3 regions of the Agathobaculum sp. Marseille-P7918 genome follow, and region 2 is predicted to be linked to each of the others. Evidence: predicted binding sites of a transcription regulator. Region 2 holds the regulator's gene; each other region holds the start of a gene.

Region 1 (10,624 bases), on a different contig from region 2:
CATGGCGAAAAGCCATGCCGTTTGTATTTAATAATGGTTCTGATGAGAGACGCCGTGGGGCGTCTCTTTTGCATTCAGTTGAGAATCTTGAGAAACAGCTCCCGGTTGAACTGTTTGTGGAACTGCTCAACCTGATCGGCAATGCTTTCGCAGCATTGCTTGACTTCGGGATTGGCCGAACCGTTGGCGTTGCGCTCTTTGAAAACATGCCCCCACTCGGTCAGGTCAATCTTAAAAATGAAGTTGCTCGGAATGCTCAGCATATACAGCCCGCGCTTGACGTCCGGATTGTCCGCCATATCCTCTCGGATATATCCGTTGACCGCCTTGACGTATTTCACCCCGTCGTGCTCGATGGTCTGCGGTACCGCAAGTCCAAGTTCCTGCAAAGCAAGGTCGGTCGGCAGAATTTTGTCCTGATACCACGCCGACATTTCGTAAGAAAAGGAGGCAAGGCGGGTGCTCGAACGGATGATGCGGTTGTTAAAGCGCTTGGCATGTGCGTCCCAGTCATCCTGACCGGCGCGGTGCAGTCCCTCCACGGTGACAGACATGTCGATAAACCGCAGCATGGTGGTATGCTTCCAGCCCCATTTGGTGAGCTTGTCCATCCAGTCGGCGAATTCGGCAAATGCATCCGCCTGAGCGCTGTCATATTCCCGCAAGCCGCCGTCCGCACGCAGTACCGTGCGGCAAACTTCCCGAATATGCAATTCCTTTTCGCGTGTCCATGACCGCTTGCTCATGAACATGGAAACGATTGCGTCGTCGATGCCCGAAATCTGATTCAAATACGTTTTCATCGGTGTTCCCTCACTTTTTTACGTTGATTATAGCATGTTTGCAATCGCGCCGCAATATCAGACCGTAGAAATCCGTGCGGGCCGCTGCTCTACAGCACAGCAGCGGCCTGCACAAAGCGCGCGCGGGATGCGCTTGGAATCGTTATGCATTTTCTTGGAGCGCGTCGCGCAGTTTTTCCAGTGCCCGTTTTTCAATGCGCGATACATACGACCGTGAAATGCCGAAGCGTTTGGCAATTTCGCGCTGCGGCAGCGGTGCGGCCATGCCGAGTCCATACCGGAGCCGTATGATTTCTCTTTCGCGCGGGGAGAGCGATGCGGCGAGCGCGCGATGCATGGCAAGATAGCGGTCATGCTCTTCCACCGCTGCAAGGCCGTCGTCCTCGCAGCAAATGATATCCTGCAAGGCCAGCGCATTGCCGTCTCCGTCGGTTTCGAGCGTGTCGGATAGCGATAATTCTCCTGCATTTTTTCGTTTTTGCCGGAAGTGCATCAGCAACTCGTTTTGAATGCATTTGGAAGCATAGGTTGCCAGACGGATGCTCTTATCCGGGCGGAATGTGCTGACCGCTTTAATCAGTCCGATGGTGCCGATGGAAATCAGGTCATCCTGTTCGGCGCTGGAGGCGTAGTATTTCTTGACAATATGCGCCACCAGCCGCAGATTGTGCTCAATCAGCTGTTCGCGGGCTTTTTCGTCTCCTTCCTGCTGCATTTTTCGCAGCAGCTCTGCTTCTTTGTCCGGCGGCAGCGGCTTGGGGAACGACCCGTCCGCGCCCTGCACGCGCAGGACGAGAAAAAAGAATGCGCCGCCCAGCGCAAACAGGGCGGGAAACAGCATGCAAACGCACCTCACTTTTTTCAGGATACCGTTACGTTATGCATGTCGATGGCTGTCCTATGACGCAGAAAATAGGGCTTGTAATTTTCATACGAATCCATTATAATATGGTAGTATTCATGGCAAAAATGCACGAGGAGGTGTAAGCAATGCCAGGTGCTCAGGAATACCTGACAGCGATTGGTCAATTCGCGCCGCTTGTTGTCCTGATCGTTTTGTTCTATTTTCTGATGATCCGTCCGCAGCGTAAGCGCGATAAGGCCGAACGCGAGATGCGCAATTCGATTGATGTGGGCGATGAGATCTCCACGATCGGCGGTTTTATCGGCCGTGTTGTCAGCGTGAAGGATGATGTGCTGGTAATCGAAACATCCAGCGATCGTACTAAGCTCAAGATTTACCGTTGGGCGATTCGCGGCAAGGAGGCTCCGGCGACGGAAACGGTCGAGGCGCCCAAGGATGCGGATAAGAACGCAAAGTAATAAACAGGTTTCTTGCCGAATAGGATAAAGCAAAATCATTCGGCGGGAGGATGCGTAAGTTATGAGAAAAACCAATGAAGGACCTTCGCCCGTCGGCGTGTTGTTGCCGGCGGCAGTGGTCGGCCTGCTGACAACCTTGCTGCTGATGCTGATTGGTGCGATTTTTGTGCATCGTCGAGTATTGGCAGAACAGGCAATCGCCCCATGCGCATTAATCTTTTTGGCAGTGGGCTGTGCAATCGCCGCACTGATTTCGGCAAAGCGCGCTCCGGGAGGGAAATTCCTGTGGGCGATGGGCGCCGGCATTCTGGTTTTTCTGATTCTGCTGTTGGTGAGCATCATTCCGCTCGCCCAGCCGATGGATGTTGTGCGTATGGCGGTCAGCCTGCTTTGTGCGCTGGCAGCTTCGGCGCTCGGCGGCTTTGCCGGCGCCAATATGCGTAAACGGAACAAATATCGTCATTTAAAAAAGTAGGAGGGAAATTTCCATGAAGCATGTATCTACGCTGACCTCTGCAACCCTGAAGCAGACTGCAGCACACGGCGGCTGCGGCGAGTGCCAGACTTCCTGCCAGTCCGCGTGCAAGACCTCTTGCACGGTGGCAAACCAGAAGTGCGAGCACGCGAAGTAATCGCGGGTTTTATGAAGTCAATCGCAAGGCGTGCCGGTTGCGGCGCGCCTTGTTTGTTGCGTATCGGAGGAAGATTAAAGAAATGATTCATCGTTATCAAAAAAACGGTTTGAATTTTGTGCTGGACGTCAATTCGGGCGCAGTGCATGTGCTGGATGATATCAGCTATGCGGTGTCCGGCCTGATTGACGAGAATATGGCGGATACCTGCCCGCAGCAGATTGTGGACGAGCTTTCGCAGTATCCGGCGGACGAAGTGCGCGAGGCGTACAGTGAGCTGGCAGAGCTGAAAAAGGCGGGCCAGCTGTTCGCGCAGGATGATTACATCGATGTGAGCAAGTATATTCCGGTCGGTGCACCGGTCAAGGCGCTGTGCCTGCATGTCGCGCATGACTGCAACCTGCGCTGCAAATACTGCTTTGCATCCACGGGTGACTTTGGTCAGGGACGCAAGATTATGCCGCCGGAAATTGCTAAAAAGGCGATAGATTTTGTTATCGCGCGCTCAGGCAAGCGGCATAATATCGAGGTGGACTTCTTCGGCGGCGAGCCGCTCATGGCGTGGGATACGGTTGTGCAGACGGTGGATTATGCGCGCAGCTTGGAGGAGAAGTTCGATAAAAAGTTCCGCTTCACCATCACCACCAACGGTTTGCTGCTCGATGAGGACAAGCGCGCCTATATCAACGAAAATATGGATAATGTTGTGCTGTCGCTCGACGGCCGTCCCGGGGTCAACGACGAGTTCCGCAAGACCGTGTCGGGCGCAGGGAGCTACGATGTTATCGTGCCCAAGTTCAAGGCGCTGGTGGATGCGCGCGATCCGGAGAAGGATTACTATGCGCGCGGCACGTTCACTTCGCATAATCTGGATTTTGCCGACGATGTGGTGCACATTGCGGACGCGGGCTTTGACCGCCTGTCGGTTGAGCCGGTAACGGCGGAGTGCGGCTGCGGCTACGATTTAACCGAAGCGGATCTGCCAAAAATTGAAGCAGAATACGACCGCCTGACCGAGATTATGCTCGAGCGCAGAAAGGCGGGCAAGCCGTTCTCGTTTTTCCACTTCATGGTCGATTTGGATCAGGGTCCGTGCGTGGTCAAGCGTCTGCGCGGCTGCGGCGCGGGCTATGAATATGTGGCCGTCACGCCGGACGGCGATATCTATCCCTGCCATCAGTTTGTCGGCAAAGACGAATTCAAGCAGGGCAGCGTGCTTGACCAGTCGTTCGACATGGACATAGCGGCCAAGTTTGCGGGCATGAACATTTATACCCGCCCGAAGTGCCAGAAGTGCTGGGCGAAGTTCTACTGTTCAGGCGGCTGCTCGGCGGCAAACTACAACATGAATCATGATATGAATGATTCGTATGATCTCGGTTGCGAGATGGAGCGCAAGCGATTGGAATGTGCAATTTATCTGAAAGCGGCGGAGAAAATTTGCGCAGATTAGTCAATGCGACAAAAATGTATCAAGAAACCGTAAAAGTCGTTGCGGACACCTGCAAAGCTGCCGTATAATGACTACTGTATTTTTCAATGTCCCTCGGTGAAGGAGATGATGATATGCCGCAGAACGTATTGGTGTCCGTGCTGGGTGAGGGGGAATATCTGCCCCATCTGGTTCGTGCCATTCTGGAAAAAGAGGTAATTCCGGCGCGCAACCTGTTCCTGTCCTCTAAAAATCAGGTAGCCTGTCAGGCGGCCGAGGGCTATGATGTGCGCATCTGTGAGGATGACCTTTCCGCTGTGATCAAAAGCGAAATCGTTTTGGTGACAGCGTCCAAGCGCGAAATGCCGACCCAGTTGGCTATGATCTCCAGCAGCTCGCAGAAGCGTGTGGTTGTTACCGTGTGCGATAGCGAAAAGGTCGACTTGGCTTATGTAGCCGATCGCATCGCAGCCGCAACCGAGCTGATTGCCGCCGTGCTGCATCGGGACGAGAACGGAAAGCTGTACGCCACGTATGAGATCAGCCAGAAGGCGCGCCTGTTCCTGCATCAGCCGTGCCGTGATTTGGTCAACGCCATGTGCGAGCGAATCAATGAAATGGGCTGAGTTCTAAAACGGTCAAACCGGGAATATGCTGTATCATGACCTTCCACGAGGGGGAGACGGATGAATAAACAGCATATTCTCGGTTTTTTTGATGATCTGGTGCGCACGCCCGCGTTTCTGTTTCTGTGCGCGATGTTTTTGTGCGGTGCGGTAGCGGGCGGGCTGACCGGTCTGCGTGCCAGCGAAGGGGACAGCGCAGTGGAGCTGACAGCGTTTCTGGCGCAGCTGCCGGGACAGGCACTCAAAAGCGTGCTGTGCGCGCTGTTGTGGATTATGCTTGCGCCGCTGTGTGCGCTGCTGCGGCCAGCACCGCTGTTCCTGTCCGCTGTGGTAGCCGCCCGCGGCTTTGTGCTGGCGCTGACGATGGCGGTCGGGCTGGGACAGGAGGAAGGGGCGCTGCTGTCCCTCGGCATGGCGGCGCTGCCCGCAATGCTGGGCGTGCCAGCGCTGCTGGCCGCCTGCTCCATGGTGTGGCAGAGCGGGGAGGCAATGGGACGGTATTCGCTGCGCGCCTGCCGCGCACCGTTTGCGGTGTGTTTATTGCTGGCGGCAGCGGGTGCGCTGCTGCGCGTGGTCTTTGCGCTGCTGTGGAACATATGACAAGAGCCGGACGCATCTGCGTCCGGCTCCTGTTTATTCGGCGGGACAAAGCTGCGGGGAGAGAAATGCCGCGCTTGCCGGGAGATTGTCATACATACAGGTAGTCCGCCATGACAGGCTGTAAGCCGTGGGCCTCAATGGCCTGATAGACCTCGTCGACCGAGCGGTCGTCCGAAATTTCAAACTGCTCGTCGCCCTTGTCCTCGCCCGAGTGGCCGCCGATGCCGACGTCCACGCCCGCCGAAATCTTGGTTGCGGCGATGCCGATGATGTTATCGCGGAAACCCGCGCGTTCGCGTGTCGAGATGGTGATGGACGCGAACGGCATAAAGATGCGGTAGGCACACACGACCTGCAGCAGCTGCGGTTCGTGTACGTCCTTGGGATTGATTTTGTCATTGTTGATAATCGGACGCAGACGCGGGCAGGAGAAGGCAATCTCCGCGTGCGGATATTTGCGCTGGAGGAGGTAGGCGTGCAGGCCGGTAGCAAAGGCATCTTTGCGGAAGTCGGAAAGGCCCAGCAGTGCCGCAAAGCCCACACCGCGCATGCCGCCCATCAGAGCGCGCTCCTGCGCGTTCAGGCGGTAGGGGAAAATGCGCTTGTGGCCGCCGAGATGCAGGGTTTGGTACTTATCCGCATCATAGGTCTCTTGGAACACGGTGACGTAATCCACGCCGCACTCGTGCAGATAAGCGTATTCGTCAACGTTGAGTGGATAGATTTCGATGCCGATGACGCGGAAGTATTGGCGCGCGAGCTTGACCGCCTCACCGATGTATTCCACTGGCGACATCGTGCGGCTCTCGCCGGTCAGCAGCAGGATTTCCTGCAATCCGGTTGCGGCGATGGCCTGAAGCTCCTGCTCGATTTCATCCATGTCGAGCTTAGCGCGGCGGATTTTGTTGTGGCAGTTGAAGCCGCAATAGATACAGTAGTTTTCGCAATAGTTGGCGATGTACAGCGGGGTGAACATCTGTACCGAGTTGCCGAAATGCTTGCGCGTCTCCATCTGTGCGCGCTGCGCCATCTGTTCCAGAAACGGTAAGGCGGCAGGGGAGAGCAGCGCGGCGAAATCCTCGGGCTGGAGCACATCGCGGTTTAAGGCACGCTGTACATCGGCGGCGGTGTAGGAATCCGCATCGTAGGCGTTCATGCGGGAGATGACTTCGTCTTGAATCTCCGAGCCGATGTTGTCCATGCCGGGCTGATAGGCCATGTGGTCGGTCTCGGCGGTGATATATTTTGCGGAGATAACCTCCGATTTGTTTTCATACATGACAATAATCCTTTCTTGGTTTGTGCTTCCCCCAAGGCGGTGCGGGCAATGCCGCTGCGCGCGGCGGGCGCATAAGAAGGAGACAACCTGCGGTTTTCCCCTTCTTGTGAATCAACCGCTTTCCCTTCAGGGCGCGCTGCGCGCGCAAAGCAGAGTTCCGGTTTTTGCTTGCCGCCCATTTTACAGAATCAGAACAGCAAGGGCGGTTGCCACCCCAGAGGAGGTGCCTCAGTCGCGCAAAAAGCCTGTCAGCGGGGAGGATGCCGAGGCGCACTCGCGCACACGGCCCAAACCGGACAAATAAGCCGTGCGGCCGGCCTCGATTGCCTTTTTGAATGCCTCGGCCATCGCCGGAATATCGCCTGCCGTGGCGATTGCAGTGTTTGCCATCACGGCGGCCGCACCCATTTCCATCGCTTCGCACGCCTGCGACGGCCGGCCGATGCCTGCATCCACGATGACCGGCAGGTCGATTTCGTCAATCAGAATTTGAATGAACTCGCGCGTGGCAAGTCCCTTGTTGGTACCGATGGGTGCGCCGAGCGGCATCACGCAGGCCGCACCCGCGCTGACCAAGTCGCGCGCAACGTTCAGGTCGGGATGCATGTACGGCATGACGACAAAGCCCTCTTTTGCGAGGATTTCGGTCGCGCGGATGGTTTCCTGATTGTCGGGCAGCAGATATTTACTGTCGCGCATGATTTCGATTTTGACAAAATCGCCGCAGCCAACCTCACGCGAGAGCCGCGCGATGCGCACCGCCTCGTCCGCGTTGCGTGCCCCCGAGGTATTAGGCAGAAGAGTGACTCCCTTGGGGATATAATCGAGGATGTTCGCCGTGCCGCCTTCGTTGGCGCGGCGCAGCGCGAGCGTGATAATCTGTGCGCCTGCATTGTGTACGGCGGCGTTGATTAAATCGAGCGAATATTTGCCTGAGCCTAGAATAAAGCGGGAGGTGAATTCGTGTCCGCCCAGAATCAGCTTATCTTCCATGGTTGTTCTTCTCCTTTATGTGAAAAGTTGTGTTAAGGTTCGGTATGTCCGAGCAGCAGACGCAGCACCATAGTGGCTTGCTGCGCAGCGCAGACGGCGACACGCGGCGCCATCAGTCCAATACCGTCCGCAATGTCGCTCGTTCCGTCGCCGCAGACGTACAGCCGACCGAAGCGGCGCTCGGTGCGCATCAGGTTTGCTGAACCGCAGCCCGCCATGCCGCTGCCCGAAACAATAGGCGTGTCCGGCAAACGCTCCAGCAGTGTTTCAATCAGCATGGCTTTTTGGTCAGCGCGGTCGAATGCTTCGCAGACAACGTCGCAGCCTGCAAACAAGCGCGCGGCGTTGGCCGGGACGATGCGTTCAGTGTGCGGTTCGTATTGCAGATAGGGGTTGATGGCTTCCAGCTGTTCGAGCAGCGCCAGCGTTTTGGGGATGCCGATGTCCTTCATCGTGTAGTGCTGCCGGTTGAGGTTACTGATTTCCACCGTGTCGAAATCCACCAGCACCAGCCGTCCCACACCCAGCCGCGCCAGATGCACGGCAATGTTGGAGCCAAGTCCACCCAGTCCTGCGATGCCGACTGAAGCGTGGTCGAGCTTTTGCTGGATGTCCGCGCCGTGCCGCTCGACGAGCGCGGCGTGCAGTTCTTCTTTGGTCAAATGCATGCTTTCAGCCTCCGCCGACAAACTGCACAATTTCAATTACATCGTCCTCGTGCAGTGTCTCTTGTGAAAAGCGTGTGCGCGGCACAATTTGTCCGTTGCGCTCGACCGCGACGCGCTGCGGGTCGTTTCCGCGCTGCTCCAAAAGAGACAGCACAGTCATACCCGCGGAACAGGTACACGCCTCGCCGTTTATTTTCATAAAATCCCTTCTTTCAGGAAATAAAAATACCCCGGTTTCACCATGCGGTAAAACCGGGGCATTGAGTTTTTGCGATGCGACAGCTTCCCTACGATGGTGCTAACCAACAGGTTCAAAAGGTTAGGCTCTCGCCCTCTCAGCCGCTCATCACGGCACCCTTGCTTGCAAATCCAGTATAGACCAGTGAAAAGTGGTTGTCAAGGCGCAAATTCTCTGCTACAATAAAAGAAAACAAATGTTCGATGGGAGGGGGACGCCGTGGAGCGCACGATTTTGCACTGTGACTGCAATTCGTTTTACGCATCGGTCGAGACGCTGCTTGACCCGACGCTGGCGGAAGGGCCGAGTGCGGTCTGCGGCGACCCGGAGAGCCGCCACGGCATCATCCTTGCCAAAAACGAAAAGGCCAAGGCGTTCGGTGTGCAGACGGCGGAAACCATCTGGCAGGCAAAACGCAAATGTCCTGACCTGCGGCTGGTCCCGCCGCACCGCGAGGAATACGTCAAGTATTCGCGCCGCTGCAACGAGTTGTACCTGCAATATACCGATTTGGTCGACCCATTCGGCATTGATGAATCCTTTCTCGACGTGACCGGTTCGATGCACCTGTTCGGCACGGGCGAACAGATTGCGAACGAACTGCGCCGCCGTATGCGCGAGGAAATTGGGCTGACGATTTCGGTCGGCGTGTCGTTCAACCGTGCGTTTGCCAAGCTCGGAAGCGACTACAAAAAGCCGGATGCGACGACTGTCTTTTCTCCGGAGAACTTCCGGGAGCGCGTCTGGCCGCTGCCGGTTAATACGCTGCTGTACGTCGGCAAGCGCGCCGCCGCGCGGCTCGACGGGCTGGGCGTGCATACGATTGGTGACTTAGCCGCGTGTGAGCCTGCATTTGTGCACGGTATTTTCGGCAAGCAGGGGGATATGCTGCTGCGCTATGCCCGCGGCGAGGATGATGAGCCGGTGCGCTCGTTCTATGCCGAGCGCGAGGTCAAGAGCGTGGGCAACGGCATGACCTTTGCGCATAATCTGCTGGGCGAAGAGGCGTGCCGCATGGGATTGACCGCACTATGCGACAACGTCGGCCGCCGTCTGCGGGCGCGCGGGATGGTGTGCCAGACCGTGCAGATTGGCATCCGCGACCCGGAGTTTCACAACCGTTCGCGGCAGATGACGCTGGCGCAGCCGACCAACTCCACCCGCGTGCTGTTTGAGACGTCGCTTGCGCTGCTGCGCGCGCATTGGCCGATGGATAAGCCGGTGCGGCTGCTGTCGGTCACAGCGGCTAACCTGCTGTCGGAAAATCAGGCTTGTGAACAGCTTTCCCTGTTTGACAGTCCGCAGCAGACGCAGACACGGCAAAAGCAGCGCGAACTGGATAAGACCGTGGACGCATTGCGGCAGCGGTTTGGGAACCGGTCGGTCATTTTTGCAAATTCTGTTCGTAAACCAAAGGAAAACGGGAAAAAAGATGAAAAAGAGCCATGATTTTATCATGGCTCTTTTTTCGTCCACGCCTGACGCAGCAGTGCTGCGGCCTGGTTGATTTGCGCCTCGGTCATACCGGCGTAACCGAGCACCAGCGTCGCCTTGGGCGGCTGAACCGGTGGGGTGTAATAAGCGGACAGACCGTACACCCGCACGCCGACGGCCGCGGCCCGCTCCATCAGCTCACGTTCCAGCATGCCGTTTCGCATGTGCAGCAGCAGGTGCAGGCCCGCCTCCGAGCGGGATACCTCATGCGGCAGGTCGGCCAGTTCACGTGCAAGCGCCGCCAGCAGCGCGTCGCGCCGCGCCTGATATACCTTGCGGCTGCGGCTGATGTGCCGCTCAAAGGCGCCGGTGCGCAGAAAGGCCGCAAGTGTGTGCTGCTCGAAGCTCGGCACGGTGGATGAGTAGAGTGAGAACCGCTCGCGGTAGCGCGCCATCAGCGCGTCCGGCAGCACCAGATAGCCGATGCGCAGGCCGGGCGCAAGACTTTTGGCAAAGGTGTTCACATACACGACCCGCCCCGCGCGGTCAAGCTCACCCAGCGCGGGGATGGGACGCGAGGCATAGCGGAATTCGCT
Region 2 (10,624 bases):
GCGCGCTGGTGCAACCTTATATTATGGAGAAGGGTCCGAAGTTCCATGTGGATTTGCAGGGAATCGGTGTTCGGCTGCTGCAGAACGCGGGCCTTGAGCCGGAAAACGTAATTGACAGCGGTATCTGCACCATGTGCCGCTCGGATGAATTCTGGTCGCACCGCAAGACGCACGGCCTGCGCGGCGTGCAGGGCGGTGTGATCTGCCTGTAACCGAAAGGAAGTCCGGTTTATGAAATGGAAAAAAGGCGTGCTTGCCGCGTTCCTTGCAGCGTTGTGCCTGCTGAGCGCCTGCGGTCTGCCCGCTTTGGGCGGCGAGGATGCGCCGGTTGACAATGTCAAGGTGTCGGATGCATATTTCGGTCTGGCGTGGTATCAAAACGGCACACTCAATCCGGTGCTGGACAACACCAGCATCAATCGCGTGCTGTGCGAGGCGCTGTATGAGGGGCTGTTTGAGGTTACCTCGAACTTTACGGCGGAAAATGTGCTGTGTGAATCGTATACGGGCGACGGCACAACCTTCACCTTCACCCTGCGGGACGACATAACCTTCTGGTCGGGCGAAAAACTGACCGCGCGCGATGTGGTCTCAAGCCTGCAGACGGCGCAGTTTAACGAGGCTTCGCCGTTTCACAACCGGCTGACGGAGGTTTCCTCCATCGAGGCGGTGAGTGACCGCGAGGTGCGTATCGTGCTCACCTCGCCCAATATCAATTTCCCGCGTCTGCTGGATATTCCGATTTACCGGCAGGGCTCGGCCGACAGCGGCAGCTTTGCCGACGGCACCGGCCCGTTCCAGCCGGTTGAGCAGGATCGACACTGGACGCTGGAGGCCAACGAGAATTGGCACGGCGGCTTCCTCGGCTCCATCCGTACGATTACGCTGGTGACAATGACGCGCGCGGACGCGGCGATGTCCAGTTTCCAGACGGGCGACGTGTCTCTGATGCGCGCGGCGCGTATCTCGCCCGATCCCCCGTCGGTTGGCGGTTCGGTGGATACCGTGCAGACAACCAGCGCGTCGCTGCACTATCTGGGCATCAACTATGCAAACAGTCAGCTGGCCAATGCCAAGGTGCGGCAGGCGCTGAGCGCCGCACTCTCGCGGCAAAGCCTGTGCGCAACGCAGCTGCAAACGTTTGCCGACCCCGCGGTGATGCCGGTCAATCCGCAGCCGGCGGATGAAAATCTGACGCTCAATCTTTCGGCGGACGCAACCAGAGCGGCGCAGCTGCTGCGGGAAGGGCTTGGCGGCGAAACCGACACAGATGAGACGGATACGTCCGGCCAAACCGGCGACACGGACGAGTATGGCAATACGGACGAAACGGATAACGGCGACGAATATACCGACGAGGATAATAATACGGATGGCGGGGAAGATACGGACATCAGCACCGCTGCGCTTGGCACCGGAGGACAAACGCTGTCCATTCGTCTGCTGGTCAACTCGGACAACGCCTTCAAGGTCGCAGCTGCAGAGCAGATTGCCGCGTCCTGGAATGCGCTGGAGGGCGTGACCGTGACAGTGGATAAGCAGCCGTATGAGACGTTTGTCTCCATGCTGCAATCCGGTTCGTTTGACGTATACTATGGAGAAACACAGCTTACTGCGGATTTTGACCTGCGTCCGCTGTTATCCTCCGGCGGCAGCCTGAACTATGGCGGCTATTCAAACGAGGACATGACGGCGGCAATTGCTGCGGCGCGCAGCGGCGAAAATGTTTCCGGCTTCTACAGCCTGTTTTTGGAGCAGATGCCCATCATTCCGATTGCGTTTGAGCGCGGGCAGATCATTATTCGCAAGGGTCTTATCGACAATTATACGCCCTCGCCGTACAATGCGTTTGCAGGGCTGGAAACGTGGACGACTTCATAAAGGAATTTAAATCCCCCGGAAAATCCGCCGCCTGCGGTGAAACACCGACGCGGTTTGGCAGATATAGGAGATATTTCATGGCAGAAAAGGTAGTATTGGGACTTTCGGGCGGCGTGGACTCCGCTGTAGCGGCGGCACGGCTGCGAGACATGGGCTATGAAGTGCACGGCCTGTTTTTGGAGGTGGGGCTGGGCGGCGAGGAGGCCGCCCAGCACACGGCGGATGATTTGGGCATTCCGCTTTATATCGCGCACCGGCGCGAGGCGTTCGAGCAGCAGATTTGCGGTTATTTTGCCGATTCGTTCTGCAATGCGCGCACGCCTAACCCGTGCGTGATGTGCAATCCGCTCATCAAATTCCGCGCACTGACCGACTACGCCGATGAAATCGGCGCGGCGTATGTTGCCACCGGGCACTATGCCCGCACGGGACATGATGCCGAGGGCCGTGCGCTGCTGCGGCGTGCCCGCGCGGAAAAGGATCAGAGCTATATGCTGTACCGACTGCCGCGCAAAACGGTGGCGCGCTGTCTGTTCCCCTTGGGTGAAGCGGAAAACAAGGCGGAAGTGCGCGAAAACGCGCGCGAAATCGGCCTTTCTGTGTCGGAAAAGCCGGACAGCATGGATGTGTGCTTCATCCCGGACGGCGATGTACAGGGCTGGCTGGAGCGTCACGGCGCGGCCTGCCCGCCGGGCAACTTTGTGGACGAAAACGGCAAGGTGCTCGGGCGGCACAGGGGCATTCACTGCTATACGGTCGGCCAACGTAAGGGGCTGGGCGTCGCGGCGGAGGGACGGCTGTTTGTGCATGAGCTGCGGCCGGAGACCAACGAGGTCGTTTTGTCGCTCGAGGATGTGTACCGCAGTGAGATTACCGTGCGGGACGTGCATTATATTGCGCTGGAATACGCGGAAAACGGCCCGTTTGCCTGCGAGGTGCGCGTACGCTTTTCGCGCCGCAGCGACCGTGCGATCGTCTATCCGGACGGCAAGGAGGCGCGCATCGTGTTTGAGGATGCGGTTCGCGCACCGGCTGCGGGGCAGAGCGCGGTGCTTTACGACGGCGATATCGTCATCGGCGGCGGGTTTATCGAGTAAAAAATGGCGGCTTGCCGCCATTTTCTTTTGGAATCGCGCGGGGCGCGTGGAAGGGTGAAAGACAATGCGGGAAAATCATATTTTGCAGGGACATCTGCTCGGCGCGTTCACCGTGCTGGTCTGGGGCACGACGTTTGTTTCGACCAAGGTGCTGCTGCGCACCTTTTCGCCGGTGGAAATCATGGTCACGCGTTTTGCGTTGGGGTTTGCAGCGCTGTTGATTGCGTCGCGCGGCTGGATGCGCGCCAAGGAAAAACGGCATGAAATCCTGTTTGCGCTGGCAGGACTGACGGGCGTTACGCTGTATTTCCTGATGGAAAACATTGCGCTGACGTACATATCGGCCTCGCTCGTTGGTATCATCGTGGCGGCGGCGCCGCTGTTTACCGCACTGTTCGCCGCGCTTTTGCTGCACGAGAAGCTCGGCCGCTGGTTTTTCTGCGGCTTTGTCTGTGCGATGGCGGGCGTAGCGCTCGTGTCGCTGGCGGGCGTGAGCGAGCTGCATTTCAGTCCGCTGGGGGCGTTGCTCGGCGTGGGCGCGGCACTGGTCTGGGGCGTGTACTCCGTGCTGATTCGGTATCTGGGCGGGGCGGGCTACGCTACCGTACCGCTGACCTGCCGGGTGTTCGGCTATGGACTGCTGTTTCTGCTCATTCCGGCGTTTCTCGACGGCTTTCCGGCAGGACCGGCGGCATGGCTCGAGCCGGTGCATCTGGCAAATCTGCTGTTTCTCGGGTTGGGCGCATCCGCGACCTGCTTTGTGACGTGGAACCGCGCGGTATTCCTGCTCGGTCCGGTGCGTACCAGCGCGTATATCTACGCGACTCCGATTGTAACCATCATCAGCTCGGCGCTCATCCTGCACGAAACGATGACCCCGTCCATGTGGCTGGGCACGGCGCTTGCGCTCGGCGGTCTGGTACTGTCCGAACGCGACGGCACCAAGAAAGAAAACGAGTCAAAACGGTGATTCGCGCGCCGTATGGCGCGTATCAAATAGAAAAGAACCGCCGGAAGGCGGTTCTTTTTATCAAAGCCGAGGACATGTGCCTCGGCTTTGATGCAAGAAAGAGGAAAAGTTTCGCATGTTGGAACTTTTCCTCGTATGGGGGATGTCCGCGCTTCGCGCGGCATGGCCCCGCAATCGAACCTGTACGGTTCGATTGACATTAGTTGAATGCCTCGTCATCCCGTTCCTCGAACATGCGGTGCACGCGGGCGCGCAGTTCAGGATAGCCTGCAAGCGTTGGGTCGGTCTGCAAAATCTGCTCGGCTTCTTCGCGTGCGCTCTGCATGAGTGCCAGATCGGCAATCGGGTCGGCAACGTGCAGCGCTGGCAGACCGTGCTGCCGCCTGCCGAAAAAGTCGCCCGGGCCGCGCTGCGACAGGTCGGCGCGCGCGACTTCAAAGCCGTCATTTGTTTTACACAGGATTTTCAGCCGTTCTCGCGCGGTTTGCCCTTTGTCCGCGCCGAAGAAAATGCAGTAGGACTGCCGCGTGCCGCGTCCGACGCGCCCGCGCAGCTGGTGCAGCTGGGACAGGCCGAAGCGGTCGGCGTCCTCAACGACCATCAGGTTGGCGTTCGGCACGTCCACGCCGACCTCAATGACAGTCGTGGCAACCAGAATATCGTATTCTTTCGCGGCAAATGCCTGCATGACGCGCTCTTTTTCTGCGCTTTTCATGCGGCCGTGCAGCACGGCAACGCGCCGGTGCGGCAGCATTTTTTGCAGGTCGACTGCGTGCTGCTCCGCGCTCTTGAGGTTCATTTCTCCTTCTTCGACCAGCGGACACACCACATAAACCTGCCCGCCCTGCTCGATCTGTTTGTCAATGAAGGCAGTGATGCGTTTTCGCATATTCTCGCCCACAGCATAGGTCTCGACCGGCTGACGGCCGGGCGGGACTTCGTCGAGCACGGACACATCGAGGTCGCCGTACAGGATGAGCGCAAGCGTGCGCGGGATGGGCGTTGCCGACATGACCAGAACATGGGGTGTTTGTCCTTTGGCGGACAGCGCGGCGCGCTGCGCCACGCCGAAGCGATGCTGTTCGTCGGCCACGACCGCGCCCAGCCGGTGAAAGGTCACGCTCTGCTGGATGAGCGCATGTGTACCGATGACAACCTGCGCCGCGCCGCTTTCGATGGCGGCGAGGGCAGCGCGCTTCTGCGCCGCACTCATCGATCCGGTCAGCAGGGTGCAGGAAATGCCGAGCTTTTCCAGCAGCGGCGCGAGCGTTTCCGCGTGCTGCGCCGCAAGGATTTCCGTCGGGGCCATGAAGGCGGCCTGATAGCCGCTTTTAGCGGCCAGCGCACATAGCGCAGCGGCGACAATTGTCTTGCCTGAGCCGACATCGCCCTGTACCAGTCGGTTCATCGGACGGCCGGAGGCGCAGTCCGACGCAATTTCCCCGATTGCGCGGCGCTGCGCTCCTGTGGGGGAAAAGGGGAGTGCGGTGAAAAAGTCTGCAAGGGATGCATCCGAAAATAGCAGCCCTGTGTCGGCGCGGCGGCGCTCCTTGAGCTGCTGCAAGCCACAGCAGAGAAGGAATAACTCCTCGAATACCATACGGCGGCGCGCATCGGCCATATCCTGCGTCGACTGCGGCCGGTGGATGGCGGCAAGCGCGTCGGCAGCATCCGGCAGCTTGTACCGCGCGCGCAGCACCTCGGGCAGCGGGTCGGGCCAGTCGCCCGGTACCGCATCCAGCGCCGCTTCGGTCACACGCGCCATGTCACGCTGGGTCAGTCCTGCGGTCAGCGGGTAGACCGGCACAATACGACCGGGGTGTTCCGCGTCGGGCGAGACCTTTTCCGACTGCGGCGAAACCAGCATGCGCGTGTGGCCGTTTGCCTGCACGCGCCCGTAGAACACATATTCCTGCCCGACGCGCAGCAGTGCCGCGGCATAGGGGTTGTTGAAATAGGTGACGGGCAGCGAGCCGGATTCGTCGAAAATCGTGCATTTGACCAGCGTCATGCCCTTGCGGATGCGGGTGGTTTTCGGCTCGGTGCCGACAACCGCACGGACAGCATACTTGCCGTCTTCCGCGATGTCCGCAATGGGGGTGATAGCCGTGCGGTCCTCATAATCGCGCGGATAGGTTTCCAGTGCGTCGCGCAGCGTACGGATATGCAGTTTTTCAAACAAAGCCGCTTTTTTCGGGCCGACGCCCTTGACAAAGCGGATGCTGTCCTCCAGTGCGGGCATGGCAGCCTCCTTAGAAATAGACGCGCGGCCGCCCGTGGGGGCGGCCGGAGCCGAATGTGACGGGAACCGTGGTTCCCATCGAGCATGTTAGTATTCGCGGTAAACCGCCTTGACCACGCCGAGAATCTGACAGCCTGTGCCGTCAATGGGAGGGTAGGCCGGGTTTTCCGGCATCAGCCATACGCCGTCCGCCGTGATGTTCAGCGTTTTACAGGTGGCCTCGTCCTCCAACAGAGCGATGACGATATCGCCGTTGCGCGCTTGAATATCCTGTCGGACGATAACCAGATCGTCATCCATGATGCCAACGCCGATCATCGAATCGCCGCGGATGCGCAGGGCATAGTATTCTCCGCCGTTTGCCGCAGGTTCAAACGGGACGTAGCCCACGTGCTCCTCGACCGCGAGAATCGGCATACCGGCGGTGACGCGGCCGAGAATGGGCACGCGCGTAACCATGGACGGGCCGCTGACCGGGGTCAGCGCGCGGGATTTGTGCTCACTTGGCTCAAGGTAGCCTGCCTCCTGCAATTTTTTCAGGTGCGCATGCACAGTCGAGGGTGAGCGCAGGTTCATTTCCGCGCAGATCTCGCGCACCGAAGGGGGATAGCCATGCTCGAGGGAAAATTCGCTGATATAATCCAAAATCCGTTGCTGTTTGGCGGAGATTTTTTTCATATGGACGCACTCCTTGCTGTTGCCTTTCGGAACATACGTTCGTATTTTTTTCTATTATACCCTAAAATGCGCAGTAAAGCAAACATTTGTTTGTGAAAAAACGGAAAGAATTGTGAAAAACAGAAATCGCGTACATTTTCCTGTCGATTATTCCGAATTATGTCAGGCCACTCGCAAAAAAATCACCGCTTTGCTTGTATTTGGACTGGTTTTGTTATATCATATAGACAGAAACGATTCAGACGGCGCTACGCCGTGCAACGCGTTTTGTCGCAAAAAGCATCAAACGATCGCAGGGAGGGTTTTTCTATGACGATCAAGACCGATCTTGGATATATTGAAATCACAAACGAGGTGATGGCAGGAATTGCGGGCTATGCGGCTTCTTCGTGCTTCGGCGTGAAGGGCATGACCATTCGCTCGATGTCGGACGGGCTGGCGCATCTGCTCGGACGCGATACCCAGTCGCGCGGCGTTAAGGTATCGGAGGCGCCGGACGGCGGCGTCAATATCGACCTGCACATCGCGGTTGAGCATGGCGTGAACATTGCAACCGTGTGCCGCTCGATCATCAGCGAGGTGCGCTACCACGTTGAGCGTTTGACCGGCGTGGATGTAAAGAATGTGGATATCTATGTAGAGAGTATCCGTGCGGACTGACGCGCGGCCAAAAAAGAATTCGGGGAGAGTTAAGTAAATGGCAGATCAGAAAATAGACGGCGCGCTGTTCCAGTCCATGGTGATCGAAGGCGCGCTTGCCATTGCCGAAAAGAAGGAACAGGTCAACGAACTGAACGTTTTCCCTGTGCCGGACGGCGATACGGGCACCAATATGTCCATGACGATGGGCTCGGCGATGACCGAGATGGAAAAGCTGACCGAGCCGACGCTGGCAAAAGCCGTCGACACGACGGCATCCGCGCTGCTGCGCGGCGCGCGCGGCAATTCGGGCGTTATTTTGTCGCTGCTGTTCCGCGGCGTGGCGAAAAAACTGCGCGAAACCGATGCGGCGGGCGGCCGTGAACTGGCGCTGGCGCTGCGCGAGGGTGTGGAAACTGCGTATAAGGCGGTTATGAAGCCCGCGGAAGGCACGATTTTGACCGTGTCGCGTGTGTCTGCACAGCAGGCGGTCGAAGCCTGTCAGGCCGAGCCGGACCTGTCGGCCGAGCAGGTGCTCGAAACCGTGCTGACCTGCGGACGGCAGGCGCTGGAGGAAACCGTGCATCAGAATCCCGTGCTGGAAAAGGCGGGCGTGGTGGACGCAGGCGGCTTCGGCTACCTGACCATTCTCGAAGGCATGCTGGACGCGCTGCGCGGCATCCATAAGGAGCGCACCGTGGCCGAGCCGACCAAGGCGGCGGCGGATTTTGCTGCAATCGCGGATGAGGATATCACCTTCACCTACTGCACCGAGTTTATCGCCGCGCGCAAGGATAAGGCGCGCAACGTTGGTCGTCTGCGCGCGATTCTCAGTGAAATCGGCGACAGTCTGGTGGTGGTTGAGGATGACGATATCGTCAAGGTGCATGTACACACCGACCAGCCCAACAAGGCACTGGAGGAGGGCCTCAAGTTCGGTCCGCTGCTGACCGTTAAAATTGAGAACATGCGCGAGCAGCACACCGCCAAGGTCATCGAAGGCACAGCGGATGCGCCGGCCGAGCGTGTCATTGTTCCGGCGGAAAAGAAATTCGGCTTTGTCGCGGTCGCCGCGGGCGACGGCTTGAAAAACGTATTTACCGATTTGGGTGTGGACGTCGTTGTGCAGGGCGGTCAGACCATGAACCCCTCGACCGACGACATCGTGCGCGCGGTGGATGCGGTTCCGGCGGAAATCGTGTTTGTGCTGCCCAATAATAAGAATATTATCATGGCAGCCGAGCAGGCTGTGCACCTGTCTGAGGAGAAAAAAATTGTCGTCGTGCCGACCAAGACCATCCCGCAGGGCATGTCTGCGATGCTGGCTGTCGACCCGGACGGGGAGGATGAAAACCTGCTGGCGCAGGCGATGCGCGACGCGGCGGCTCATGTGCGCAGCGGTCAGGTGACCTATGCCGCGCGCGACAGTGAGTTTGACGGTAAGAAGATTAAGCAGGGCGAGTATCTGTCGCTCAGCGAAGGCAAGCTGTGCGCGAGCGGGCGCGAGGCTTCGGTCATCAAAAAGCTCGTGCGCGAGATGGTAAGTGACGACAGCGCATTTGCCACGGTCATTTATGGTGAAGGCGTGAGCGCGGAGCAGGCCGCGGAGGTAGAAGCGCTGCTGCGCAAGGAAAATAAAGAGCTGGAAATCTCGGTCATCGACGGCGGACAGCCGGTGTACTATTATATTCTTTCCGTAGAATAAACAAAAGGAAAAGCGCCTCCCTGCGGGGGAGGCGCTTTGTTTTGGAGTGAAATCATGTCAGTATTCGATATTTTCAAAAAGCTCGACGAGCAAAAAGCCGCAGCGGCGGCGCAGCCCATTGAGTGGCTGGTGGTCGGGCTGGGCAACCCGGGCAGCAAGTATGACAACACGCGCCACAATGCAGGCTTTCGCGCGCTGGAAGGCTATTGCGCGCGCAGCGGCTGCAAAATCGACAAAATGAAGTTTAAGGCTCTCGTCGGGGAGGCAACGCTCGGCGGTGCGCGCGTGCTGCTGATGAAGCCGCAGACCTTTATGAACCTATCGGGCGAGGCGGTGCGCGATGCAGCGGCCTTTTACAAAATTCCGCCCGCGCGCATCATTGTGCTGTCGGACGACGTTTCGCTCGACGTGGGCACGCTGCGCGTGCGTCCGAAGGGTTCAGCAGGCGGGCAGAACGGCTTGAAAAATATCATTTATCACCTCGGCAGCGAGGAGTTTCCGCGCGTCAAAATCGGTGTGGGCAAAAAGCCGCATCCGGAGTATGACCTTGCAGCATGGGTGCTGAGCAAGTTTACCGCCGACGAGCAGAAGGCCATCGACAAGGCCTGCACGGATGCAGTGGATGCAGCGGCCTGCATCATTGCCGAAGGCTGTCCTGCAGCGGCGCAGAAATTCAACGGAAAACGCATCTGAACGCGAAAAAGGGACGTGCCGGACACGTCCCTTCATTACTGGAATCCAGTTTTTGTTTATTCGCCGCAGCCGGCACAGCCGCAGCAGTCTGTGCAGCCGGATGCCGCCTCGGCTGCCTTGCGGTCCTCGTAATCGCGCAGGCTGCCCTCTGTGATGTGGCTGAGCGCCGCGATGCGCTCGTTGACCATATCCCACAGGCACATGGGCAGATGGTCGCGGTGGCCGCGGTGGATGGTCACGCACTCAAAGCAGTTGCCATGATGCGGACAGGGCTGACGGCACGGGCAGTGGTCGCCTGCTTCGCGCACCTGCCGCAGAAATTCCTGTTTGATACGCCATGCTTCCTCTTTTTTGCCCTCGCGGTCCAGTTTGTCCTGCAAAATGGCAAGTTCGTTGCCGTCAATCTGCATGTTTTTTGCGCCTCACTTTCCTATGTTCCCGCTTAGCATAGCAAAAAAGAAGGGCTGCGTCAAAACCTTTGCGAAGGGAAATGGGTGATTTGTATGAGGTGCACAAAAAGAGGACAAATTTTCTGGCAATTTGCGCGGGTGGTAGTGACTTGAAAAAGCGCGTCCCGTTTGTTACAATGTTAACAACAAGTGAACATCGTCCTCGTTGTGATTGGATTGTTACCGTGTTGGCGGGCAAAACCAAATTTCTCGCGGCCGGCCTGAAAAAGGAATTCCCGGCGGTGCAGGAGTTTGGTTATTTTTATTTTT
Region 3 (10,624 bases), on a different contig from region 2:
GCTGACGCCATATCAGCCATGTACGCGGCCTTTTGGCCGCCAAGCGCAGCATTTGCCGCGTCCACGATATTTTCATAGCTGCCCGTGCCGCAGATAGCGTCAATTTCCGGCAGCTCCTTCTGCATTTCCTCCGCGTAGCGCTGCACCAGACAGCCCGTGACAACCAGACCTTTCATATTTCCGGTCTGCTTGTACTGCGCGGTCTCGAGAATCGTCTCGATGGCCTCGCTCTTGGCCGCTTCGATGAAGCCGCAGGTGTTGACCACGCCCACGTCGGCCTCAGCCATATCCTCGGTAATTTCCCAGCCCGCTGCGCGCAGCAGGGCCAGCATATGCTCGCTGTCCACCAGATTCTTGGCGCAGCCGAGCGAGACCAATCCGATTTTCGGCATTGAATCTCTCCTCTCTAATAGTTCAAGGCAGCGCCGCATCATTTATCAAAGGCGATTTGCGTGTAAATTTTACGTTCGGACGCGGCATATTTTTGCAGCAATACTTGATGTGTTGCAAGAAAACATAACAACGTCCGGGCGGAAAACTTCCGCAAAGCGCCGCAGATACAATGGTGCGGTGCTGCCTTCATTATACAGGATTTGCGCGTGTTTGTCACGCGAGAAGCGCTTCCATCTCGCCGATAAGCTCGTCAAACAGTTTGGTTGCGTCCTCAACCGGGGCGGGGCCCCGCATATCGACGCCTGCGCCGCGCAGGAGCGTAATCGGGTCGGCCGAGCAGCCGCCCGACAGGAATCCCAGATAGTCGCGCACCGCGCTTTCGCCCTCGCGCAGAATACGGCGCGACAGCGCAATCGCCGCGGCGTAGCCCGTGGCGTACTGGTAGACATAATAATCATAGTAGAAGTGCGGAATGCGCGCCCACTCAAGCGCAATCTCGTCATCGACCACCATATCCGGCCCGAAATACTGCACGTTCAAATCCTTGTACAGCGCACACAGCGCTTCGGCGGTCGTTCCTTCGCCGCGCTGGGTCATTTCGTTGACGCGCAGCTCAAACTCCGCGAACATGGTCTGGCGGTACAGCGTGCCGCGGAACTGCTCGAGGAAATGGTTGATGAGATAGGCGCGCTGCTTTTTATCCTCGGTGACCGAGAGCAGATACTCCATCAGCAGCGCTTCGTTGCAGGTCGAGGCGACCTCGGCGACGAAAATCACATAATCCTGATAAGCGGTCGGCTGATGCTTGTTGGACAGATAGGAGTGAATCGCGTGACCCATCTCATGCACCAGGGTAAATACATCGTCGAGCGTACCCTTGAAGTTCAAGAGCACAAAGGGATGCACGCGCGCGCCCGCGGAATACGCGCCCGAGCGCTTGCCTTCATTTTCATATACGTCGATCCAGCCATTATTGAAACCCTCGCGCAGCAGGTTCAGATAGTCCTCGCCGAGCGGCGCGAGCGCCTTGAGCGCAATCTCCTTGGCCTCGTCAAAGGTAAATTTCATCTCCACACCCTCGACCACCGGAACATATAGATCGTACATGTGCAGCGCATCCACGCCGAGCGCGCGGCGGCGCAGCGCAACATAACGGTACATCGGCGCGAATGAACGGTGCACTGCGTCGATGAGGTTGTGGTAGATCTGCGGGTCGACCTCGGTGCCGTCGAGCGCGGCGGCGAGCGTCGAGGGGTATTTGCGGGCGTTCGAGAAGAACAAAAGCTGCTTCATCTGTGCAGACAGAATGGCCGCCGCCGTGTTGCGGAACTGACCATAAACCGAGTATAGCGAATCGAATGCCGATTTGCGCAGCGTGCGATCATAGGACTGCATCAGTGGAATATACGTGCCGTGGGTGACAGGGTGCTTATTCCCGTCCTTATCCACAGCATCCGGGAACTTGAGGTCGGCATCGTTCAGCATGGAGAATAAATCGTCGGGCGCGGCGGCCATCTCGCCCGCAGCGGCGAGTAGTGCCTCTTCCTTATCCGACAGCACATGCTCCTTGCGGCGGCGCACGCGGTCAATATTCTTGCGGTACAGCTCCAGCTCCGGCGTGGTTTGATAGAAGCCCTCCAGCGTCTCGTCCGGAATTGCGAGCAACTCAGGCGTCTGGAACGCCGCTGCCGACTGCAATTCAACTGCCAGCCGCGTCACTTGACTGACCATCTCCTGATAGGCCGCAACGCGGGTGTCCTCATCGCTTTTGCGCTGCGCATAATGCACCAGTGCATCGAACGCAAGACTGATTTCATCATCCAGCCGCAGATAGCCCAGCAGCGTCTCGGCGCTCTCACCCAGTCGGCCGCAGAACGCACTGACACGGGGAATAAATTCCTTGGCTGCAGCAAGCGCCGCACGCCAATCGTCATCGGTTGCAAACAAATCGTGAATCGCCCATTTGTCCTGCGCGGCAACATCCGCGCGGGCGGGAATCTGCATGGTTTCCATGGAAATACTTCCTTTCCAGTGTGAATTTCAATACTCTATTATGATACCCCAACTGCATGGCGTATGCAAGCAAAGCGCGGTAAAATCGGCGTTTTTTCCGAAAAATACAAAAGAAGCGTGCTTTGCACGCTTCTTTTTATTCAAACGTATCCGGAATGCTCTGGCCGTATTCTGCAAGCGCGTCGCGGATGTCCTGCCACGAAAAACCACGCCGCTGCAAAAAGGCAACCGCTTTGTCGATTTCCTTACGATCGGACACATCTCCGCGCAAACGCTTATCCAGCAGCGCACACAGCTGCGCGCGGTCAGGCGAAAAGCCCGTGAGCGCGGCTTCCGCTGTCTCGCGGTCGACCCCGCGGCGTGTCAGCTCCTGCCGAATGCGCATTTCACCATATCCCTTGCGGGCGCAGCTGCGCACGACGCTTTCCGCGTAGGCTGTGTCGTCCAGCAGGCGCCGCTCGGTCAGCCACGCAAGCGCATAGTCTGCAGCTTCTTCGTCGTGGCCCTTGTCCAGCAGCTTTTCGCGTAAGCCTTTGGCGCTCAACGCGCGGTAGGACAGCTGCTTGGCAGCGGCATCCAGCGCCGCGCGGTACTTATCCTCACTCATTCTTCGTCGAGGTCGTCAAAATCATCCGCGTCGATAGAAACCGCCTTGGACGAGCTGGCCTTGGACGCGGCAGGCTTGGCCGCCGGTGCGGCGACAGGCGTACCAGGCTTGGCCGCCATTGCCTGATGTGCGTTGCGGCGCTCCTCCTCCACCTTTTCCATGATCTGCTTCTGCACATCGTCCGCGATATCCGGATGGTCCTTAAAATACTGCTTGGCGGCGTCGCGGCCCTGGCCCAAACGGGTTTCGCCCATCGAGAACCATGCGCCCGACTTGTTGACGATACCATATTTGACACCCAAATCAACCAATTCACTGGTACGCGAAATGCCCTCGCCGTACATGATGTCAAACTCGGCCTCCTTGAACGGGGGCGCGACCTTGTTCTTGACCACCTTGACGCGCGTATGGCTGCCGATCATCTCGGTGCCGTTCTTCAAGTGCTCCATGCGGCGCACATCCAGACGCACGGATGCATAGAACTTGAGCGCGCGGCCGCCGGTCGTAACTTCCGGGCTGCCGTAAATCACGCCGACCTTTTCACGCAGCTGGTTGATAAAAATGGCCACGCAGTTGGACTTGGAAATCGAGCCGGCCAGCTTGCGCATCGCCTGACTCATCATACGGGCGTGCAGACCGACAAACGAGTCGCCCATTTCGCCCTCAATCTCGGCGCGCGGGGTGAGCGCGGCGACCGAGTCGATGACCACAATATCAATTGCGCCCGAGCGCACGAGCGCTTCCGCGATATCCAGACCCTGCTCACCGGTATCCGGCTGAGAGACCAGCAGGCTGTCAATGTCTACGCCCAGCGCCTGCGCATAAACCGGGTCGAGCGCATGCTCCGCGTCGATAAACGCGGCGGTGCCGCCCATCTTCTGCGCCTCGGCCACACAGTGCAGTGCAACCGTGGTCTTACCAGAGGATTCCGGCCCGTAAATCTCTACAATACGGCCGCGCGGCAGACCGCCGATGCCCAACGCGAGATCCAGTCCGATCGATCCGGTCGGGATATGGTCGATATTCATACCGGCGTTTTCACCCAGGCGCATAACCGAGCCTTTGCCGAACTGCTTTTCGATCTGCCCGAGCGCGGCCTCCAGCGCCTTCTTTTTATCGGCCGCAGGCGCGACCGGTTCCAACTGTTTCTTGGTAGCCATGAAAAGCCTCCTGCACGTTTCAAAAATTCCTGCTCTTATTATAGCAGTGCCAAAAAATAAAAGCAAGAAAAATCGAATATTTGTTCGTTTTATTTTTGCAGAAAAAATGCCCACCAATAGGATGGGCATAGCATTCGTTTATTCCAGCGGATCATCGATTTCCGTATTGTAGCCATAGACAATGCGCGGCACACCGGCCAAATCCTCGGTGATACCGATGCCGGCGAAACGGTTTTCCTCCAGAATGGCCGCAACATCGTTTGCCTGCTGCCAGCCGCACTCAAACAGGATAATGCCGCCGGTGACCAGCAATGAACCCCATTTCGAGCAGATAGAGCGATAAAAATCCAGACCGTCCACACCACCGTATAATGCCTCGTGCGGCTCGTAATGGTATACACTTCTGTCCAGCTCACGCATTTCCGCGCGGGTCACATAGGGCGGATTGGACACGATAATATCATATTGTCCCATATTGACCGGCGGACGGAAGCGCACATCCGCATTCATTGCAATCAATCTGTTCTGTACTCCCAGCCGCCGCGCGTTTTCCCGCGTAATGCGCAGCGCGCCTTCGGAATTATCCACAGCGGTAACATGCGCGTCCTTTACCGTGTGCGCAGCGGCGATGCCGATACAGCCCGAACCGCAGCACAGGTCAAGAATGCGGGGCGAAACTTTTTTCTTTGCCTGCTCAATCACCATCTCACACAGCGGCTCTGTATCCGCGCGCGGAATAAGGACGTTTTTATCCACCAGAAAGGTCAGACCGTAAAAATCCCATTCGCCGAGGATATAGGCCAGCGGTTCGCCGTCCAGACACTTGTCACACAGCAGATGCGCATAATCCACTGTCGCATCATCCAGGTAAAGATGGCCCCATTCGCCTGTTTTGTTCTTGTCAGCCTTACAGGCATAAGCGGTCAGCTCACGCGCAGACAGCGACGGCTGTGGATCATCCGCCTCTTTGAGACGATGAAACAGCTCCATATAGACATCATTGATCGTTTTGGTCAATCAGATTCACCTCTTTTTGTGAAATGACGCGCAGGATGAAATTGCACCCCTCCCCTCTGGGGTGGCAACCGTGCAGGTTGTTCTGATCCTGCGAAATGGGCGGCACAGCCGCAAGCACAAACTCTGCTTTGCGCGCGCAGCGCGCCCTTGAGAAAAAAGGGGTGATTCACAAGAGGGGAGAAACCTTTGGTGTCTCCCCTCTTGTGTGCCTGCGGCGCACAGCCGCATCGTTTCTATCGTTTGGATAAAGCGTTTTTACCAGTTATCCGACCCATCATCCGGAATAACCGCCTTCATGCCGGCGATGGCAACCTCAATCATGGAGTCGTCCGGCTCAAACACGGTCAGATGCTGAATCATCAGGCCGGGCCAGCGCAGCGCGCGCGACACCAGACTCTCCGACCGGCCTGCATAGCGGTTAAATTCATAGCTGATGCCAACCACCAGCGGCAGCAGAATCAGGTGCGCCAGCATGCGCAGAAACGGATTGGTGATGTCTATAATGGAAAACACAATAGACGAAACAATAGTCGCAATAATAATCAGCACAAACATAAAGCTCGTACCGCAGCGAGGATGATACTTTTTCTGACGGCGCACGTTTTCCACCGTCAGCTCCTCGCCCGCCTCGTAGCAGAAAATTGTCTTGTGCTCCGCACCATGATACTCAAAGGTGCGGCGGATATCCTTCATGTGCGATACCGACCACATGAAAATCAGAAAGATAATCACGCGCACGATACCCTCCAGCACATTGCGGGCAAGTACGCCCCAGCTTTCCGGCACAAAGCCGCCGAGAAAGCTCGGCAGCAGCAGGAACAGCGCAACCGGCAGTGCGATGCCGATGATGGTCGAAATGCCGAGGATGAATTTATCCAGCCCTTCCGAGCCGAACTTACTTTCCACCCACAGCTCAAACTTGGAGGGCGGTACATCGGCCTCCTCATCCTCAAAAAAGGATGCGGAATAGTTGATGGCCTGAATGCCGTCCTTCATGGCCATGAACAGGCCGTAAGCGCCGCGAAAGACCGGCTTTTTCCACAGGGCGGACGGCTGATGCGCGTCCTCTTCTTTTGTCACCAGTTCACCGTTGGCGCGGCGCACAACCGTACAGGTCTTTTTCGGGCCTTTCATGACGATGCCCTCAATGATGGCCTGTCCGCCGATGGTGGTTTTCTTTTGCGTTGTCATGGGTTATCTCCTTCGGGGGTGTAGGGATTATCCGGGACTTTTGGGATTGCACCCGTGATACCGAGCGCCTCCTCGGCTTCGGCGGCGGGCAGTGTGACGGTCACGGTCGTGCCCGCGCCCAGTGTGGATGTGATATCCAGCGTGCCGCCGTGCAGCGATACAATTTCATCCGTCACGGCAAGGCCGATACCGCTGCCGCGCTGCTTGGACGAACCTTTATAGAATTTCTCCTTGACAAACGGCAGCTCGGCTTCCGGAATGCCCTGACCGTAGTCCCGCACGCTTGCCACTACCTTGCCGCCGTCCCGCCGCAGGGTAATGTCAATTTTTTTGCCGTCGCCGCCGTACTTCGCGGCATTGTCCAGAATGTTGAGGAACACCTGCTTCATGCGGTGACGGTCGCCGTTGATATAATAGTTGGCGTCTACGTCCTCGTCGTAGCTCAGTTTGATGCCGCTCTTGTGCAGCAGATTCTCATACATGTAAACCGCTTCGTACAGTTCGACCGATAAATCGAACAGCTCAACCTCCAGCTTCATACGGCCGGATTCGATGCGGGCGAAGTCCAGCAGCTCCTCGACCATACGGGTCAGGCGGTTGGACTCCTTCTGAATGATGGTCAGACCCTGCATGACCTCTTCCGGGTCCTCCCCTCCGCCGGCGAGCAGCGTTTCGCTCCAGCCGCCGATGGCGGTCAGCGGTGTGCGCAGCTCGTGCGACACCGAGGAGATAAAATCGTTCTTCATGCGCTCGGCACGGCTGATTTCATCCGACATATAGTTAATCGTATCGCACAACTCGCCAATCTCATCGTCATAGGTTTTTTGCAAACGCACACCGTATCGGCCCGCCGCAATTTCCTTGGCAATGGTGTTGATTTTGAGCACCGGGTCGACGATCGATTTGACAAAATAGGTGTTGGATGCGACCACCAGCATCAGAAAAATGAAGCAGGCCAGCAGCGCAATACCAATAATAATCCAGATCTGCCGCTCGACGATGCGCAGCGAGGTGATAAAGCGCACCCCGCCAATCAGGTCGCCCCGCGCGGACAGTAGCGGCGCGGTCACGCTCATCACCCGTTCGTCCGAAAGCGGGTCGCGGCCGGTATATACTGCGACCTTTTGTGTCGCAAGCGCCTGCGTAGCATCCTCCGTCGAAGCCATGCCGCCGCCCGACAGACCTGAGGTGGAAAGCAAAATGCGGCCGGTCGAGTCCAGAAACTGCTGCTCCAGCTTATCCTGCTCCTGGAAGGTGGTCACAGTCGATTCCGCCTGCGTATAAAACTGGTCGTACGTATCGGTGAAGTATTTGCGGAAGGTATCCGCTGCGGTGGTCGCGCGGGACACCAGATTATCCCGCACGGTCGCATAATAATAGCCCGATATGCCGACGGATATCAGGATCATCACGACCGCGAGGATGACAAGCACGAACGACAGTGAGTTCATCATCCATCGTCCCTTGATGCCGCCCGGAGAGTGCAGCACCTTGGGCACGGCCGGCTGCGGCGGCACTTCAGGCTTTTTCTTTTGTTTGTGATAATTCATAACAGGGGCCTTTCTGCAAAATGCCGGTTTTCAGGCGGCAAAACGCCGCGGGAAGGCCAAATCAGCCTTCCCACATATAGCCGTAGCCGCGCACAGTGACAATGTGTGTCGGTTCGGCCGGATCGTCCTCAATTTTGATGCGCAGACGGCGGATATTCACGTCCACAATTTTCAGCTCGCCCACATAGTGATGGCCCCACACCATCTCGAGCAATTCGTCACGCGAAAGCGCTTTGCCGATGTTCTCCATAAACGCCTTCAAAAGACCATACTCAATCTGCGTCAGCTCAATCTTGATGCCGTTCTTGAGCACCTCTCTCGCGCGCAGGTTGAGCTTGAACGGACCGGACTTAATCACATCCTCCTCCGAGAAGGGCGAACCCGACACACGTCGATACAGCGCGTCCACACGCGCGGCCAGCTCGATAACCGAAAACGGCTTGGTGACATAATCGTCCGCGCCGTTCATCAGGCCGGTGACCTTGTCGGCCTCCTGCGTGCGGGCAGTCAGCATGATAACACCTGCCGCATAACCCGCCGCACGCATGGCCCGGCAGACCTCATAACCGTCAATGCCGGGCAGCATGACGTCCAGCACTGCCACTGCGATATCCTGATTGGCATGGTATTTCTCCAGCGCCTGCTCGCCGGTTTCCGCCTCTATCACTTCGTAACCGCTGCGCTTGAGGTTGAGCACCAAAAACGAGCGGATATTTTCTTCATCTTCCAGTACCAGTATCTTACGCTTCATGGATAGTCCTCCTTTTATTACAAACCATCAGTTATTCCAATCCTGTTTGACGAGCGAGAAACGATTTTTTATCTCCTCTACACTGATTTGCAGCGAGCTTTGCTCCGCCTCGTCCGCGATGCGCGCGAAATACACCGCCTGCGTCGTCTGCCCAAGCTGCAGCAGATCAGTGCGGCCGGCATAATAGTCCCGGTTAGAACCGGTGGCGCAGTAGATGGTAAAGAGCGGAATATGCCCGCCTCTGCCGACATATTCTGAAAATGTCACAGCGCTTAAACCGCTGTCGGTTGTTTTGGTTGCTGTAATGCGGTCATGCCAGTCGGGGTCTATCACCAGACTCCATGCGTCCGAAATATTCTGATAGGTTGTCATCACCAGAATGGGCGGCTCGTCCACGCTGTAGGCGTACCAGTCGAGCATGAACACCGCGTCGGACGCTGCCGCGTCCGTATAACCCGCCATGAGCACCGCGCGCGGCAGCTCGGTCACGCCGTCGCTGTTGACGTCGGAGGCGTAGACCGACACCGGTCGGTAGGTGCTGCGGGTGATGGAATCCTCGCCGTCCAGCGCCAGATTGAGCAGTGTCCGGTCGGCAAACACAAAGATATCGGTCGTAAGACCCACGCCGCTTGCCATCTTTTCTTCGGCAAACACCGCTGTATAATCGCCCAGTACATGGCCGGTTCCCATTCGCTCCACAGAAACTGTTTCCGCGCTGGTGGACGCTTCGCCTACCATCGACAGGCTGCCGGCGTTGTACTGATACAACCGCGCCACGCGCTTGCCTTCGGGTGCGGTGGTCAGCAGAAGCAAATCCTTTGCGCCGTCGCCATCCATATCGGTCAGCTCCATGGCGGAATACTCGGTTTCCAGCAGCACGCCCGGCGCACAGTCGGTATCAAAGTCGCACATGGTCAGCGCGCCGGTACCGTCTGCGGAAAGCCGCCAGGTAATGACCATGCCGCGGCGGCCGTCCGGTGTAATGACCGGATAATCCACCGACTGAATCGATGTGCCCGTGCCCTCAATAGAGCCGGTGCAGACATAGCGCTCGTCCTGTTTCCGATATACATATACCTTAAAATCATTGCTGGTTGCCGAGGAGGAGCCGCGGAAAAAGGAGATGGCCTCCTCTACGCCGTCGTTGTCCAAATCAATCAGCTGAATGGAGGAGCGGTTCTCTCCCTCCACCGGTGCGGTATAGGAGATGCCGGAAGCAATCTGTTTCTCCAGCTCAGCCTGCAATGTTTGATAGTTTGTCGACGGTTTGGGCGCTGCCAGAAGGTCGTCGCCCGAAGGAAACGTACAGCCGCTGAGCACCAGCAAAGACAGCAGTACGGTAAGCATTCGAATCGGTTTCATGGATTTCTCCCATTCATAATACTGCAACAGATATACAAATTCAGTATAGCACAAACCGGCTTGCTTTGGTACTGGAAATTGTATAATTTTTATGTGTATCACTCAGCTTTTCTGCATCAAAATGCTGCACTGCTTATTTCTTTTTTACCGTATTTTTAATTGACAAAGCCGGGTGAAATGAGTATACTGTTGTTACGTCTTTGTGCGAACCTATGCGGGTATGGCGGAATTGGCAGACGTGCAGGATTTAGGTTCCTGTGCCGCAAGGCGTGTGGGTTCGACCCCCACTACCCGTACCAATATAAGCAATCCGGATATCTCCCATGTGGAGGTATCCGGATTTTTCGTGCTGCCTGTGCGCTTGTTTGATATGCTGCAGCTATGGGATGCATCAGCTATCCTTTTCTTCTGCCGCTATTTCCCACAGATACAAGCCTGCTACGGTTGCACAGGGGGAATACCGTGCGCGGTACTCCGTAAACTGCGCTCGTGTCAACTCCTGTAATCCGTACAGACGGCATAGTCCCTTTCGGATGCCGAAATCGTCAAACGCAAGCACATCCGGCCGCTCAAGGGAAAA

Evidence for each region. Region 2 encodes LexA, which represses DNA repair genes until DNA is damaged. Its sites were predicted from a motif close to CNAACANNTGTTNG; they were not measured.
Region 1: dinB (DNA polymerase IV) is a predicted target of LexA. The motif match lies at 8,784-8,797, and genes of this name have one in related genera.
Region 3: recA (recombinase RecA) is a predicted target of LexA. The motif match lies at 4,247-4,260, and genes of this name have one in related genera.

The regions. Positions count from the first base shown of each region.
Region 1 is NZ_CAXTXI010000004.1:134,814-145,437, forward strand. It holds gene ACESSO_RS07545 (FAD-dependent thymidylate synthase) at 75-803, opposite strand; gene sigK (RNA polymerase sporulation sigma factor SigK) at 946-1,644, opposite strand; gene yajC (preprotein translocase subunit YajC) at 1,794-2,126, shown strand; gene ACESSO_RS07560 (TIGR04086 family membrane protein) at 2,188-2,601, shown strand; gene scfA (six-cysteine ranthipeptide SCIFF) at 2,615-2,758, shown strand; gene scfB (thioether cross-link-forming SCIFF peptide maturase) at 2,841-4,211, shown strand; gene ACESSO_RS07575 (hypothetical protein) at 4,325-4,816, shown strand; gene ACESSO_RS07580 (hypothetical protein) at 4,877-5,416, shown strand; gene thiH (2-iminoacetate synthase ThiH) at 5,505-6,695, opposite strand; gene ACESSO_RS07590 (thiazole synthase) at 6,924-7,688, opposite strand; gene thiF (sulfur carrier protein ThiS adenylyltransferase ThiF) at 7,721-8,356, opposite strand; gene thiS (sulfur carrier protein ThiS) at 8,361-8,555, opposite strand; TPP riboswitch at 8,623-8,725, opposite strand; gene dinB (DNA polymerase IV) at 8,814-10,043, shown strand; gene ACESSO_RS07610 (PLP-dependent aminotransferase family protein) at 10,049-10,624, opposite strand, start outside.
Region 2 is NZ_CAXTXI010000003.1:7,662-18,285, forward strand. It holds gene pgeF (peptidoglycan editing factor PgeF) at 1-212, shown strand, start outside; gene ACESSO_RS05260 (ABC transporter substrate-binding protein) at 232-1,881, shown strand; gene mnmA (tRNA 2-thiouridine(34) synthase MnmA) at 1,959-2,978, shown strand; gene ACESSO_RS05270 (DMT family transporter) at 3,043-3,948, shown strand; gene recG (ATP-dependent DNA helicase RecG) at 4,148-6,190, opposite strand; gene lexA (transcriptional repressor LexA) at 6,278-6,868, opposite strand; gene ACESSO_RS05285 (Asp23/Gls24 family envelope stress response protein) at 7,178-7,528, shown strand; gene ACESSO_RS05290 (DAK2 domain-containing protein) at 7,566-9,212, shown strand; gene pth (aminoacyl-tRNA hydrolase) at 9,267-9,905, shown strand; gene ACESSO_RS05300 (LPS biosynthesis protein) at 9,962-10,315, opposite strand; gene ACESSO_RS05305 (hypothetical protein) at 10,492-10,624, shown strand, end outside.
Region 3 is NZ_CAXTXI010000008.1:52,228-62,851, reverse strand. It holds gene rimO (30S ribosomal protein S12 methylthiotransferase RimO) at 1-392, opposite strand, end outside; gene pepF (oligoendopeptidase F) at 607-2,406, opposite strand; gene ACESSO_RS11410 (regulatory protein RecX) at 2,543-3,013, opposite strand; gene recA (recombinase RecA) at 3,010-4,173, opposite strand; gene prmC (peptide chain release factor N(5)-glutamine methyltransferase) at 4,312-5,190, opposite strand; gene ACESSO_RS11395 (DUF1385 domain-containing protein) at 5,446-6,381, opposite strand; gene ACESSO_RS11390 (sensor histidine kinase) at 6,378-7,931, opposite strand; gene ACESSO_RS11385 (response regulator transcription factor) at 7,993-8,682, opposite strand; gene ACESSO_RS11380 (hypothetical protein) at 8,710-10,044, opposite strand; tRNA gene ACESSO_RS11375 (tRNA-Leu) at 10,259-10,343, shown strand; gene ACESSO_RS11370 (DNA-3-methyladenine glycosylase) at 10,436-10,624, opposite strand, start outside.